2 regions of the Alteromonas sp. 5NW40-0090 genome follow, and region 1 is predicted to be linked to the other one. Evidence: predicted binding sites of a transcription regulator. Region 1 holds the regulator's gene; the other holds the start of a gene.
What was found. The regulator MetJ, encoded in region 1, represses methionine synthesis genes. The targets are predictions, from matches to a motif close to TAGACGTCTAGACGTCTA.

Region 1 (7,921 bases):
GTAGCGCTCCGGAAAGGCCTGCTTATCAATATTTTCCAGAACGTCCTCAAGCTCTTCTATGCTATAAGCGGCGTAATTTGGTTGTTCGGTGATGGCAATACTCATTGATACTTCCTTGTAAACGCATCCTTTCTGTACGCGTTATTCCAGCGCCCTATGCAGCGCATTAAGTGTTACCTACAATAAACTGCTATAAGTTCCAGTACCAAATTTGGCATGTGGCAATGTTCACTTTACGCAGACTGTGCTTGGCTTTTTCTGCATCACGCTTGGACTCGTAAGGGCCTAAAATAACGCGAAACCAGTCGCCGTTACTGCCGGTGCTGTGTCTTATAAGCGCCTCTAAACCTTGGAATGCAATTTTGGCTTTCATCTCTTCAGCCTGCGCGCGGGTTCTAAAAGAGGCGCACTGCATTAAGTAGCGCTTGTCAGACTTTTCTTGCTCTTTGACCTCAACTTCCACTTCGTATCCTGGCAGGGTTTTGATGTACTCCCACTCTTCCTCAGGCAGTTCAGGTAAAGATTCTTCTGTAGGTGCAACAGGTCGTGAAGCTTGGGTATCTACGTCATCTTCTACATTGTCTTTTATCGACCACAAAAACACACCAAAGCCAATCACCAATGCAAAAATACCAATTAGGCGTACGATAGGAAGCTTGCCTGAAACTGGGGCTTTAGATTTCGCGTTTGCTGTTGGCTTTCTACCTTTACCAGCAGGCTTCTTTTTTTGAGGGGAGCGTCCACGAGAGACATAATCGCGTTGAGCCATAGTCGGCAATATTCCTACTTGTTATCGTTGTTTGTATGCGTAAGAAAACGTCATATACCAAATCTTTATGAAGAAGCGGCTTTTCTGCATCTTCGATCCTGCCAAAATTTTAACGTATTGCTACCCAACAAGCTAACTGAAATCGGTAGGATCAATATCTATTGACCACCTTACCTTCATTGCCTGCGGCAACGCCTGTAAAAATGGCAGCGCCAAACGTAGCGCATTGTGAAGCGGCGCACGCTTTTCATGGCTGCATACCAGCATAAACCGGAACCTGCCTTGCCGCTTTTCGATCAGACAAGGAAACGGTCCACTTAACTCAATGGCATGCTGCTGGAGAAAGACTTGCTTACTATCTTGTAAAAAGCGATAAGCCAAACTGCTGTCGGTCGCTTCAGCGCGGATCACAAATTGGCTAATAAAAGGGGGCAGCCCCGCCGCTTTACGCTCCATCAATGCGTGTCTGGCGAAATGGCCATAGCCATTGTGCACTAAATCTTGTAGCAAAGGGTGGTGAGGATTGTGAGTTTGAAGCCACATTTCACCAGGTTTACTGGCGCGCCCAGCTCTTCCAGCAAGCTGAGTTACAAGCTGAGCGAGCTTTTCCGGTGCTCTAAAATCCGCACTAAAAAGAGCACCATCACAATCTAGTACTGCAACTAGGGTTACATGAGGGAAATGGTGACCTTTTGATAGTATCTGGGTGCCTACTAGCAGCTGGTACTCTTGGCGGTTTATTGCGTCAAGCGTTTGGTGCAGTTTATCTTTGCCCCGCACGGTATCGCTGTCTATTCGTACCTGTTTAACACCGGGAAATAAGCTTGTAAGCCCTTGCTCAACTTGCTCGGTTCCGGTACCCGCCGTAACTAATTCATTGTGATGGCACGCTTCGCAGTTTGATGGCATTGAGCGCATGCCGCCGCAGTGATGACACTGAAGTCGGTTCTGTGCTTTATGCACAGTGTAAGGACGATCACAACGCTTACACATGACGGTTTCACCGCAGTGGTGGCAGAGCAGCGCTGGCGCATAGCCTCTGCGATTCACAAACACCAATACCTGGTTTCCCGCGCTGATATGCTGGCGCATTATCGTTAGCAAGCCTTGCGAAATACCGTAGTAAATGGGCTGGTCACGCGCGTCTAACACATGCTGATGCGTGCTTTTCGCCCCTCCTGCTCGCTTGGTAAGCTGCAAATGGGCATAACGACCGCTTAGCGCATTGTTAAGTGTTTCAAGCGCAGGCGTGGCACTGCCTAGTAAAAGCGGAATATTATGCTGCTTGGCACGCATAGCTGCCAGGTCACGAGCATGATAGCGAAGCCCATCTTGCTGCTTAAAAGACTCGTCGTGCTCTTCATCCACAATCAGCATACCGGGATTGTGCAGCGGGGTGAAAATAGCCGAGCGGGTACCAATGATAATACCGAGTTCACCGGCTTTTGCTCGCTGCCACACCTGTAGCCGTTCCTTATCAGAAAGCTGAGAGTGTAAAACGCCCACTGCAATACCAAAGCGCTTTTCAAAGCGTGACACGGTTTGCGGCGTAAGCCCGATTTCTGGTACCAAGATAAGCACTTGCTTCCCTTCACGCAGTAAGGGTTCGATGGCTTGAAGATACACTTCCGTTTTACCGCTACCGGTAACCCCTTCAAGTAAACTTACTGCAAAGTTGCCTTGCTGACGGTTAAGCGCGGCAATAGCAACCGACTGTTCTGTGTCTGGAACCGGCTTTTCAGACACCGATAACGAGGCAAGCCAACTGCCTGACTTAAATTCAGGCGCGACTTCTTCAATGCTTGCCAATGACTTTTCGACAAGCGCTTTGACCGCAGGTGCGCCATACTGCTTGCGCGCTTGGGACGCTAATAAGGCACCACCGGCCATTGCAGTAAAACAGGCTTGTTGTTTAGGCGCCCGCGATAACGTGTCTGCATCCCTTTGCCTACCTTCTTCGGTAAGCATTAGCATGTCTTGAGGTGTTGGCGCTGCTGACTCGCCTTTGCGCAATAAAACAGGCAGCATGGCGTGCAACACTTCACCCGGCGCATGATGATAGTACTGCCACAGCCATTGGGCCATTTTCAGCAGCACCTCATCTATAATGGGGCTATCGTCCAGTACCGACTCAATGGCTTTTAGCTTGTTGGAGTTTTCAATGTCGCTTTCAGGTTTGTGTAGGGTTTCAACAACTACGCCCACAAGTTTGCGCGGACCAAAAGGTACAACTACCCTCACACCTGCACTGAGCGCGCTATTGTGGGTATATGTGAAAAGTTGGCGCAGTGGCACTGGCACGGCAACTTGGATAAAGGCCATTGCGAACGTTTTACCTTATTTGACGACTGTTATAGCGCGTAATGCGCTTACTAAGTTTCTTATGTTGAAACTAATTATACTGAAGCTACTTGCAGACCTATACGTTACAGTAGTTTGCGCTGCTAACAGCTAGCAACACATTTTGCTATTAGCGCATGATTTTGCTACTAGCGCATATGGCCTAGCCTTGAAAGACAAATATTTAAACATACTTTACTGTTAAGCATAAAAAGAATGTTTTTAGTTTGGCCTTTTTCTACGGCTTCCTTGTCTAGCTCTCTTGTTTAGCATTTGGCCAAAAACCGCTTGATCAAGGCCCTGCCATCCTTTATTATGCGCCGCTCTTTTGCGATAGGCTGTTCTTTGAACGACTTATCATTTGAATTAAGTAACGTATGGTGTGCGACTTCGGGTTGTATAGCGATACGGCCTTATTATGTGAGGTAACCCAATGAAACAAGATATCCACCCAAAATACGAAGAAATCACAGCAACTTGCTCATGTGGTAACGTAATGAACATTCGTTCTACGCTTGGTAAAGACATCAACCTAGACGTATGTTCTTCATGTCACCCATTCTACACTGGTAAGCAACGTAACGTTGACACTGGTGGTCGTGTTGATCGCTTCAAGAAGCGTTTCGGTGCATTGGGCAAAAAGTAAGCCTGATATCGAGTTCGAAAAAAGCGCCTTTATGGCGCTTTTTTATTGCCTAAAATTCACGCTTCACACAAACAAGGTGCACCAAACAGCGCTTTACCGCCGTTATCCTACGTCAGGGCAGTTACCTAGCCAATGTAAAAAGCCCTGCAACTCGCCTTCTGAAAACGTTTTTAGCTTAATTTACAACATTCAGCGTAACCTGAACTCAGTGAAGGTTTTTTACATTAGATAAATGCCTATCCCAATTGCCGCCACTCACTTTTTTACATTGTTCTTCGCTGTCAAAATAAATACCAACGGGTGCTGACTTAATTGACGCCAAAGCAATATTCACTTGGCTTATGAAGTCTATATCCCAACCATTAGTTAACGCCCGCTGCTTCTCCTGCTCAGTATTAAACACGGCAATCACTTGCGGCGTTCTCCAATGCCCTAAGTGAGTTAACCAAACAAATCCATTATTGGCAGATTTTACGCTTTCGCATACACCGGTTAGCACGGTTATTAGTTTTCTTTCTGTCATATCCTCGCCTTAAGTGCGAATTTTAAGTGGGCTTTCACAGGATTTTATCAGAAATATTGGATGGAGAATTAACGAGGTATCTCCCTGCGTTCTATTTTCCTGATTTGGGTTTCTGTCCTATGCATTTATGAGAACGTAGAGCCTTTCGATAGCTTTGTTTTCATCCTCCACACAATAGACCTAAGGAATGTTATAACAAGTCAAAATAAATAATATGAATGGCAATTATAGCCCCATTTTACTGGTCTAATTAGTATGCCTACCCTACATTGGTATATGAGAATTCTGATCAGATATGTACACAGTGATTGGCTGTGTTAGAGTTGCGATCGGCACTTTGATAGTGAGCATTAATTCTGTGAATAATGCATTACTTTCAAGACTTGTGGCGCTTTTGGGTACATGAACCTGAGGCTTGTATCCATTAAGGTATGTGAACAAAATCAGTAAAGGTTAACGCCTAATCTGCTTTTTCCACATGCCACCTAAAGGCCTATTGATGATTGCTGTAAAACAAAGATCAACAAGCCCTAGTGCTAACAACTATTTATAATCACTTTTGTCATTACTTGGTTGTAACGCGCTTACGTTTATCTACCTATAACTATAACGACAATAAAATAGCTACAGAGCGTGAACGAAAACACCGATGAACCCTACATCTAAGGATACCTTTTTACATGTCAGATTTTAGACAACGCGCACTCGACTATCACGCCAAACCCACACCTGGAAAAATCCGCGTAGAGCTATCTAAACCTGCCGATAGCGTGGACGACCTTGCTCTCGCCTATAGCCCAGGCGTTGCCGAGCCGGTCAGAGAAATAGCCGAAGATGCAGATAACGCCTATAAATACACGGGTAAAGGAAACCTGGTTGCCGTTATCAGTAACGGAACCGCGATTTTAGGATTGGGTAACCTAGGCCCACTGGCATCGAAACCTGTTATGGAAGGTAAAGCCCTTCTGTTTAAACGCTTTGCTGGACTGGATGCCATTGACATTGAAGTGAAGCATCGTACGACCGAAGAGTTCATTAATACGGTAGCGAATATCGCCGATACATTTGGCGGCATTAACCTAGAAGACATTAAAGCGCCTGAATGCTTTGAGATTGAACAAGAGCTAATTAAGCGCTGTAAAATTCCAGTATTTCATGATGATCAGCACGGTACCGCTATTGTAACCGCAGCAGGTATGCTTAACGCGTTGGAGATTCAGGGCAAAAGCATAGAGAGCGCTAAAATTGTGTGTATGGGGGCCGGTGCAGCAGCGGTCGCTTGTATGGAACTGCTTATTAAGTGTGGTGCCCAGCGCGAACGTATTTATATGCTAGACAGAAAAGGCGTTATCCATACTCGTCGCGAAGACTTAACTGAGCACAAAAAGCTATTTGCTAACAATACTGACAAGCGTACGCTTGAAGATGTAATGGAAGGTGCGGATATCTTTGTTGGTGTGTCTGGGCCGGATGTTTTACCACCAGAAACACTGGCCTTGATGGCTGAAAACCCAATTGTATTTGCATGTTCTAACCCAGACCCTGAGATAAAGCCTGAACTTGCTCACGAAGTACGTAAAGATCTTATTATGGCCACTGGACGTTCGGACTACCCTAACCAAGTAAACAACGTACTGTGCTTCCCGTTTATTTTCCGTGGCGCGCTAGATGTTCGTGCAACGGCCATCAACGATGAAATGAAAGTAGCAGCAGTAGAAGCCCTTCGTGCTATTACGAAAGAGCCTGTACCAGAGGAAGTATTAGCTGCGAGTAAAAGTGATAGCCTGACATTTGGTAAAGAGTACATTATTCCTAAACCTATGGATCCGCGTTTATGCGAGCGTATTGCTACCGCCGTGTCTAAGGCTGCTATTGAATCTGGTGTTGCACGCGTACCTGAAAGCCCAGAAGAATAAAATTCTGGCGCATAAGGCAAAAAAATGGTGGGGCTAGTGCTCAACCTTTATTTGCTACAAAGTGCGCTTAGAGAATACAAGTACATAAAAAACGGCGCCGTGTTGTAGGTTATCAACTAGCAATAACTTACAACAAAGCGCCGTTTCTCTTTAATACTAAATATCAGTCGTCTTCCGACACATCGTTTTCGAAGCTAGGGTCAATACCCATTTCTTCCATAATACGTCTTGCTTCAGCCGGCACGCGATTAGGATTGTCTTTACGCAAGTCATCATCGTTAGGCAAAGGTTGCCCGGTAAATGCGTGTAAAAACGCCTCGCAAAGCAATTCCGAATTAGTGGCGTGACGCAAATTATTGATTTGGCGGCGGGTACGCTCATCAGTAAGTGCTTTAAGCACATTAATAGGTATAGAGACAGTGACTTTCTTTACCTGCTCGCTCTTTTTCCCGTGCTCTGCGTAGGGGTGAATATATTTACCGTTCCATTCTGCCATTGTACTAACTCGGTCTACTCTTTTTTATATTATGAAGAGAAATTCTAAACAAGTTCACGAAAAGGTCAATTGAGCAGTGTAAACCTCTTGACGTCTAGACATATATTCTTTAATTTAGACGTCTAAACGTCTATAAGAATACATTTTTGAGAGTAAAAGCCATGGTTTCTTACGCACAAGGTATCGATGCATTAAACCAGTCCCTGTCGGAACTGCGTGATATTGATGTATCTTTTGAATTTTTTCCGCCTAAAACGGAAGCCATGGAACAGACCTTATGGAAGTCTGTTGAACGCCTAGCGCCACTAAAGCCAAGCTACATGTCGGTAACCTACGGCGCGAATAGCGGTGAACGTGACAGAACCCACGACGTAGTTAAGCGCATTCAGCAGCAAACCGGTGTAGCAGCTGTTCCTCACTTGACCTGTGTTGATGCTAGCCGAGATGAACTTAAACAAATTGCTAAAGACTACTGGGATTCAGGCATTCGCCGTATTGTTGCGCTTCGTGGCGATTTACCGCCAGGGGTAGAGAAAACAGAGATGTACGCCTCTGATCTTGTTGCCTTGCTAAAAGACGTTGCCGATTTTGATATTTCTGTTGCCGCCTATCCAGAGAAGCATCCAGAAGCGCCAAATGCACAGTTTGATTTGCTAAACCTAAAGCGAAAGGCAGAAGCAGGCGCTACAGAAGCGATTACCCAATTCTTCTTCGATACCAGTGTTTACCTTCGATTTAGAGACCGTGCAGCTGCAGCTGGTGTCGACTTAGATATAGTTCCGGGTATTTTGCCGGTAACTAACTATCAAACATTAGTGAAATTTGCAGGGTTTACAAACGTGCATGTGCCGGGATGGTTGCACAAAATGTTCGACGGCCTTGATGCCGACGACCAAGCCACCCGTAACCTGATAGGCGCTAACATTGCCATGGACCAAGTAAAGGTATTGGCTAAAGAAGGGGTGAAACACTTCCATTTCTATACCTTAAACCGTAGTGAATTAAGCTACGCCATCTGCCACATGCTGGGCGTGCGTTCAGGCGCTTAATAAATAACAATTATCACAAGGGTGATGTCATTTTTGCATGATTCACTTCACAAAAGGCGCAATCAATGCGCCTTTGCTGTTTTAAACCTGCATTAAACTTTGCCACCAAGGCCGCCCGCAGTTACCATCTGATATACATGTATTGAACTATCGATGCCTTATATCAGTCCGCATTGATAAGG
Region 2 (7,921 bases), on a different contig from region 1:
AGCCGGAACTGCCTAAGTTGGTGAAAGGCGTTAGCATTATGGGTGGTGCGGCGTTTGTTCCGGGTAACGTAACACCGGTTGCTGAAGCAAACATTTGGAACGATGCTCACGCGGCAGAAATCGTGTTTGCAGCTGACTGGGAATTAACGATGTTTGGTTTGGACGTGACAAACTTCACGCCATTCTCACCAGCCTTTGTTGAAAAGCTTGAAGAGAAAAACAATACGCTTGGCGGTTTTGTGAAAGAAAGTGCCCAGTTCTACATGGATTTCTACTCGCAAAATCGTGAAGATCGCGTGTGCTTTTTCCACGATGCATTCCCAATTGCCCACCTTCGCCACCCTGAGCTATTTGAACTGACTGAGGGTCACGTGCGCGTTGGCACAGGAACTTTAGACAGAGGTCAAACCGTAGTTGCGCCTAAAGGTACAACACCTAGCCCGCTATGGAATGAAGCAAATACCATAAGAGTAGCGACTAAAGTTGATCATCAAAAGCTGGAACAACTATTCATAGACACCTACGCTCTGTGATATGTTTAAGGGATTGTTAGTAAGCAATCCCTATTTTATTTCAGCGTTAGGTTCATAAAATGCAATCTGCCCCACTCCCCACTAATGAGGAAGAACGTCTTGCCGAGTTGCTCAGCTACGACGTACTTGATACCGAAGCTGAACAGCTGTTTGATGACCTGACGGCGCTCGCTTCGCAAATTTGCGAGACTCCTATTGCACTTATTAGCTTAATAGACCCTGATCGCCAGTGGTTCAAATCACGAGTGGGGTTGGATGCTGAAGAGACGTCCCGGGAAATTGCTTTCTGCTCTCATGCGATTTTGCAAGAAGAAGTGTTCGAAGTTTCTAACGCCACATTAGACCCTCGATTTCATGATAACCCTTTGGTAACTGGCGCGCCTGATATTCGCTTCTATGCTGGTGCACCACTCATTACCCCATCGGGACACGCAATCGGTACACTTTGCGCCATTGACCGCAAACCTAAAACACTGACAGAAGCGCAGAAAGCATCACTTCAAACCCTTAGTAAATCGGTAGTTGCGCATTTGGAACTGAAGCGTAAGAACCGAGAACTAGAGCGCACTAGTCAATTTAAATCGGACTTTCTGTCTTACATAAGCCACGAAATCAGAACGCCGCTTAATGCAATAAATACTTTTAGCCAGCTGCTTGAGGGCGAAGCCCAAAAGTTAAACCTACCCCAGTCATTTACCACCTCGCTCTCCCATGTGAGCCAAAGCGGTGAGAGGCTATTAGAAATAGTAAATTCTGTGCTTGATATCAAGCAGATAGAGGCAGGAAAAATGCGCGTGATGCCACGCGCGGTAAATACAAAAGACTTTTTCACTCACTTGTTCTCATTAACGAAGATCCGCGCAGAAGACAGCGGTATTATTTTTTCTACAAGTATTGATGAAGCCGTGCCCGAATCGCTGTTTTTTGACGACACCAAATTTGGACAAGTCGCGCTTAATTTGCTGTCCAATGCAATTAAGTTTACTGGTTGCGGTAAATCTGTGAAGGCGCAGGTAAAATATAAAAATGCAAACATCATTTTTAACGTGGTTGACCAAGGCATTGGTATTAGCGATGAAGACCAAAAGCGGCTTTTCACACCTTTCGAACGTATGGAAAATGCGCATCAGATTAGTGGGACCGGCTTAGGCTTAAATATATCTAAGCGCCTTGTCGAGCTCATGGACGGGTCTATTAAAGTCAGCAGTAAGTTGAACCATGGCACTCGCATAAGCGTTACTTTACCGGCCGACGCGTTGAGTGCAAATCAGTTCGTTGAATCTGAACCACGCAGCTTCGTGGCGCAAGTCAACATTAGCCACTCCGCGAATGTTTTAGTGGTTGAAGACCACTATATAAACCAAGTAGTTATTCAAACCTTATTCGAAAAACTTGGCGTGTCTCTCTCTGTAGTGAGCACTGGCGAAGAAGGCGTTGAATACGCCAAGTCTAATCCTGTCGACTTAGTTCTTATGGATCTTAACCTTCCTGGCATTCAAGGCGATGAAGCAACAGCCCAAATAAAGGGGTTCAAGCCAAATTTGCCTATTGTTGCATTAACGGCGGATGTGATAACCCAACCAGAATATTTGCGTGAGCAAGGCCTTGATGATGTCTTGACCAAACCCATTGAGAGTAGTGAATTGGTTCGTGTACTTAATCACTATTTAGGTGAATCTGATCGTTAACTTTTTGGTTTAAAGCGAGTAAGGCCTTCAATCATGCAGATAAACGTTTCACAAGAAAGCATGGTAGCTCGCGCACAGTTGCGGAAAAAGCTTCGCGAAGCACGCCGTAGTTTATCTTTTGAACAACATGAGGATGCTGCAAAACGCGTAGCATCACAACTCAATGCCCTGCCTTTTCTCAACGAGAGCACAACAACAGCGGGATATTTAGTTAACGACGGCGAAGTCAATTTAAAGTACTACATCGACTCTGTTTGGCAGGCTTCAAGCAAAAAAAGATTCACACTTCCTGTACTACACCCTGTATGCAAAGGGCATCTACTTTTCTTAGCTTACAACCCAAACACCCAGCTTATTCGGAACAAATACAACATTGAAGAACCCGTACTGGCTTGTGAAAACGTTATTCCTGTTAAGCAATGTGATGTTATTCTTATGCCGCTCGTAGGCTTTGATAGTAACGGTAATCGCTTAGGCATGGGTGGTGGCTATTACGATCGCACCTTGAGCTTCACTCAGCGCCAAATGGGTTCCCATTTACCTCCCAAAAAACATGCGCCAAAGCTGGTAGGCATTGCCCACGACATTCAAGAAGTAAATGCCCTACCTATTGCACCGTGGGATGTGCCGCTTGATGCTATCGTAACACCCACGCGCACCCTGCATTTTACTAACTCGTGATAGTCATTATAACAAATTGAATATACGAACTTGTGGGTTCATGTACGCTTATACGATACACTTGCGAACACAATAAGTCGGAGAATGACCATGGATCAGAACGCAAAAAAACAAGCCGTAGCCAAAGCAGCCATCGAATATGTTGAACCAGACAGCATTGTCGGTGTGGGTACAGGCTCTACCGTAAATTTCTTTATTGAAGAACTCGGTAACATTAAACACAAAATCGAAGGCGCAGTATCAAGCTCAGAAGCATCTACCGAGCGTTTAAAAGCTCTAGGCATTGAAGTGTTCGAGTTAAACGAAGTCAGCAACCTTTCGGTTTATATCGATGGGGCCGATGAGGTCACTGAACACAAGCATATGATTAAAGGTGGAGGCGCAGCACTCACTCGCGAGAAAATCGTAGCCGGCGCCGCAACTACTTTTGTGTGTATTGTTGATGAAAGCAAGCGTGTACCTGTTTTGGGCTCATTTCCGCTACCGGTCGAGGTTATTCCCATGGCTCGCTCTTTTGTAGCCCGTGAGCTGGTGAAACTTGGTGGCGATCCTGAATACCGACAGGGAGTAGTGACAGATAACGGTAACGTTATTTTAGACGTACACAACCTTGAGATTCTTAACCCGCGAGAACTGGAACAAAAAATAAATAATATTCCTGGCGTAGTGACTAACGGTATCTTTGCGCTAAGAGGCGCGGATATTGTACTCAGTGCCACAGAAAGTGGTGTCGAAACCTTTAAGTGATAGCTTGGCACGGCGTATAGTGCGGTGAAAAGCTATACAAAATACTGCTTTCAACTTAATGCGTTTTCTGTTAATTTCCGTTTAGACGTCTAGATGTCCTTATTTAAGTGCCAGGCGTTTCAATGTTTACGCTAACTAAGGTCCGCGTCATTAGTAGCGAAAGCAATCAACGTGATTATAAAAGCTTGGTAGCAGTTTAGCTAAAGCAAGGCTCCAGAGGAGCGTAGTGGTGCACATTGCCGCACAGATTATACAAAGCTACGCTTTTAATACTTGTACGTTCAGTTAGTCTTGGATTAGCGATGCAAGCAAACCAAATTACATCAGTGAGAGATAGCGAGTTCATGAGCAAAGTTTCATTAGAGAAGGATAAAATCCGAATTTTATTGTTAGAAGGTGTTCACCAGAGTGCATTGGAAACACTAAAAAGCAATGGGTATAGCAACATTGAATTTCTCAAAACCTCACTTCCTGAAGATGAGTTAATTGAGAAGATAAAAGACGCCCACTTTGTTGGTATTCGCTCGCGTACCCAAATTACCGAAAACGTGGTTGATGCAGCACAAAAGCTTGTTGCTATTGGTTGTTTCTGCATCGGCACCAACCAGGTTGATCTTGAAGCCACACAACGTCGCGGCATCCCGGTATTTAATGCCCCGTTTTCTAATACTCGCTCGGTAGCTGAACTGGTTCTTGGGCAGATTATTCTTTTACTTCGTCAAGTACCCAGCAAAAACGCCAAAGCTCATCGTGGTGAATGGGAAAAAACTGCGGTTGGCTCTTACGAGGCTCGCGGAAAAACCCTTGGCATTATTGGATATGGCCACATTGGTACTCAGCTCAGTATTCTTGCTGAACATTTAGGTATGCGCGTTCAATTCTTCGATATCGAGGACAAACTTGTGCTGGGTAACTCGGCCCAGGTGAAGTCACTAGAAAAACTACTTAATACCTCTGATGTGGTGTCGCTACACGTGCCTGAAACGCCTCAAACTCAAGATATGATTGGCGAGAAAGAACTGTCTCAAATGAAAAAAGGCAGCATTCTAATTAACGCTTCTCGCGGTACCGTCGTTGATATTGACGCGCTTGCAAAGGCATTGGAAAGTGGCCACCTTAACGGCGCAGCAATTGATGTATTCCCAGTAGAGCCTAAGTCTAACACTGAAGAGTTTGAGTCACCGCTTCGCGCGTTCGACAACGTTATTCTTACGCCACACGTAGGCGGAAGCACACAAGAAGCGCAAGAAAACATCGGAATTGAAGTGGCAGGAAAGCTAGCGAAATACAGCGACAACGGCTCTACGTTGTCAGCAGTTAACTTCCCTGAAGTATCGCTTCCTGAGCACACTGGTCGTTCACGACTACTTCACGTACATAAAAACCAACCGGGTATTCTTACCCAAATTAACCAAGCGTTTGCAGAAAAAGACATTAACATTGAAGCACAGTATCTACAGACTAACGCGGAAATTGGTTACGTGGTTGTGGATGTTAAAGAAGACCGTGGCTATGAAGCATTGGCAGAGCTTCAACAAATTGATGGCACAATTAAGACTCGCATTCTTCACTAAGAAGCCTTGTTTGTAGCCTAAACAAAAAACGCTGCACTATGTGCAGCGTTTTTTATGCTTATTATTTTACTTCAATACTTTTTACTTCGATGTTTTGAAGGGCCTATTGGCCTTTAAACGAATTAGTTCAGCTTAGAAGAAGTTGTAAACTAGGCTTACAGCAGTTTCAGTATCAAGCTTTTCTACATCATCATCAACGTTGGTGTTGTGATCTAATTTAAACGAAAGGCGCATAGAAAGGTTACCACTAATGGTAGCAGTTAAGGCTGATTCAGCACGTGACTTAGTGTTGTCAGCCCCCACTTCCGTACTCACTGTTTGAGTAAATTTAGCAGTATCAGAAATCTTCCAAGAATATGCTGATGATGCACGAACAATCATGCTATCAAGGTTTTCACCGTCTTGAGTTTCAATGAAAGAATAACCCGGACCGATTGAATATTCTAAGGTATGGCGCTTGTTTTGAAGAACCTTTTGGTTCCAACCCGCAGCTACAGTAGCCTGGTAGTTAAAGTTGCTGAATCGGTCATCTTCATAAGATGCGAATCCGAATAAACGGTTATCTGGGTTGGCGAGTTTATAGTTACCCTGCGCTGAACCGAAGAACTTCTGTGCAGAAGTAAATTCAATATCTTCTCCGTCATCGCCTTCTACCGTCTCTTTCTTGTAAAGACCTTTAAGAATGTAGTCGTTACTCCACTTCTCAAGTTCTTGATGCGCTTGAATACCTGCGCTGATAGATGTTGTTTCAGTGTTACCTGATGTAGAGATAAAACCTAGCTCACCTTCCATTGTAAAAGGCTTCACTTCATCGTCTTGAGCGAAAACAGCCGGAGAAAGAGAAATTGCAACTAGAGATGCAAGCACTTGCTTTTTCATTGAACAATCCTATTGATTATCGGTCCATTCGTTGTACGCGATACCTTTTGAACTGCAAGGCGGTACAACACGAGTTTTAAAAGAAGTCTGTTAAGTAATGCACCAGAGGAACTGGCATCACAAACAATGGTGCGCAGTGTACATTTTCAAGCCTCTCAGTCAATGAGAACGCGGCAAAAAGCCTATATTCAACTGTTAATTTACACTAATTGACTAAAAGAATTGATAGACCAGCGCTACCGATGTTTCTGTGCTTAACGCCGCGACATCTTCAGGGGTGTCTGTTTCGTGATTTAATATGAATGATAATTTCATTGCCAATGATCCAAACACATTGGCAGAAAGCGAGGTTTCTGAGCGAGATTTTGTATTTTCTTCGCCGGCCTCTGTGCTAACGAATTGCCTTAATTTTGCACCCGAGCTCCAATGATATTTATACTCAGCAGACGCGCGCACTATAATGCCGTCATTCACAAGGCTCTCGTTGTCTTCTTCCGCTTCAATAAAGGAATACCCTGGCCCGACACTATAACGAAATTCGCTATCTTCATTTCGCCATACGCGCTGTGACCAACCCGCAGCAAGTGAAGCGCGATGCTCATAACCGGTAAACTGATCGTCTTCGTAATCGCCATACATGAAGAGGCGTCGTCCCGGCGTAAGCAGTTTATAGTCGAATTGTGCGCTCGTGAAAAAGCGCTGTGCGCTGATATCGCGCTCTGTAGTTGGCGTACCACTTTCTTTATAAAGCAGTTCAGCAAAATAAATACTGCTCCAGTTTTCGGTTTCGTGGTCAGCGTTGACCGCGGCTTTAACGCTGGCTGCAGACGTGTTGCCGGTATTAATTAAAACACCGAGCTCTCCGTCTAATGTAAAACGCGGTATTTCATCATCGGCGTCGGGAGTAAAATCTGCATGATAAAGCGTTTCAATGAGATCCCTCGCGTTTGCAGATAAACACACGCCAATACAAATGGCACCTACAACAACACGTGGCCGGAAGATTTTTCTAAACATAATCTGATTTTACGTCGAGCTATTATAGTTATTAGATTACGTCTATTCGAGACGCACGTAATACCAATCCTCTGGGAGAGCTTTACTCTGATTTACAATATAAAAGTGCGGTGACAGAACTGATGCACTGAAAGCTCAGTGAATAAGCGACACAATTTTTGCTGTTTCTTGCTCAGCATATTCAATTGAGTTACTTATCACTTCCATGTCGAGACTTACTGTATTGGCTATTTCTGGCGTAAAAAGTTCAATGTCAGCATAGTTTTCTTTATCAAGTTGACTAAGCGTTATACGACTTGCAATTGCAAGAACACATACATCAACGTCAGAAGTATATTTTGCTGCATCGTTCATAAATGATACGGGATAAAAAAGACCAATCGGTAAAAGCCATTTTTCAAGTATGATACCGCTGCAATGTGCAAACGTAAAACCGAAATGAGCCAGTTGCTCAATATGTGGCAAGTCGCTCTTTTTCGCATTTCGGTAACCGTCATAAAGCTTAGGCTCTTTCTTCGCAACAATGATTTCGCTCAGGTTTTGCAAAATACCCATCACAAAAAAGCGTTCAGCGCCGCGAACATTCAGCCGCATGGCTAGACTCTTCGCCACCATCCCGCAATAAACAGAAGCATGCCAGTGCTTGTCTAAATCAATTAGCAATGTATCAAAATGCTTAAACGCAGTGGTTGCAGTTTCAGCAATAACCAAATTATAAAGCGCTTCGCCACCGATTACATTTATGGCTTTTGTTACAGATTCGATTTGAGAGGGGAAACGAAAAAGCGAACTATTGGCCAAG

Region 2: the regulator MetJ is predicted to act here: its motif matches at 3,724-3,741, upstream of serA (phosphoglycerate dehydrogenase).

The regions. Positions count from the first base shown of each region.
Region 1 covers NZ_BAAJLT010000014.1:135,198-143,118, forward strand. Annotated here, with positions in the region: gene AC27KT_RS17265 (hypothetical protein) at 1-105, opposite strand, end outside; gene AC27KT_RS17270 (SPOR domain-containing protein) at 191-769, opposite strand; gene priA (primosomal protein N') at 902-3,091, opposite strand; gene rpmE (50S ribosomal protein L31) at 3,543-3,755, shown strand; gene AC27KT_RS17285 (hypothetical protein) at 3,961-4,278, opposite strand; gene AC27KT_RS17290 (malic enzyme-like NAD(P)-binding protein) at 4,959-6,194, shown strand; gene metJ (met regulon transcriptional regulator MetJ) at 6,358-6,690, opposite strand; gene metF (methylenetetrahydrofolate reductase) at 6,852-7,739, shown strand.
Region 2 covers NZ_BAAJLT010000012.1:20,304-28,224, forward strand. Annotated here, with positions in the region: gene AC27KT_RS15085 (nucleoside hydrolase) at 1-533, shown strand, start outside; gene AC27KT_RS15090 (ATP-binding protein) at 593-2,221, shown strand; gene AC27KT_RS15095 (5-formyltetrahydrofolate cyclo-ligase) at 2,255-2,902, shown strand; gene rpiA (ribose-5-phosphate isomerase RpiA) at 2,993-3,649, shown strand; gene serA (phosphoglycerate dehydrogenase) at 3,994-5,223, shown strand; gene AC27KT_RS15110 (DUF481 domain-containing protein) at 5,356-6,102, opposite strand; gene AC27KT_RS15115 (DUF481 domain-containing protein) at 6,316-7,119, opposite strand; gene AC27KT_RS15120 (HDOD domain-containing protein) at 7,255-7,921, opposite strand, start outside.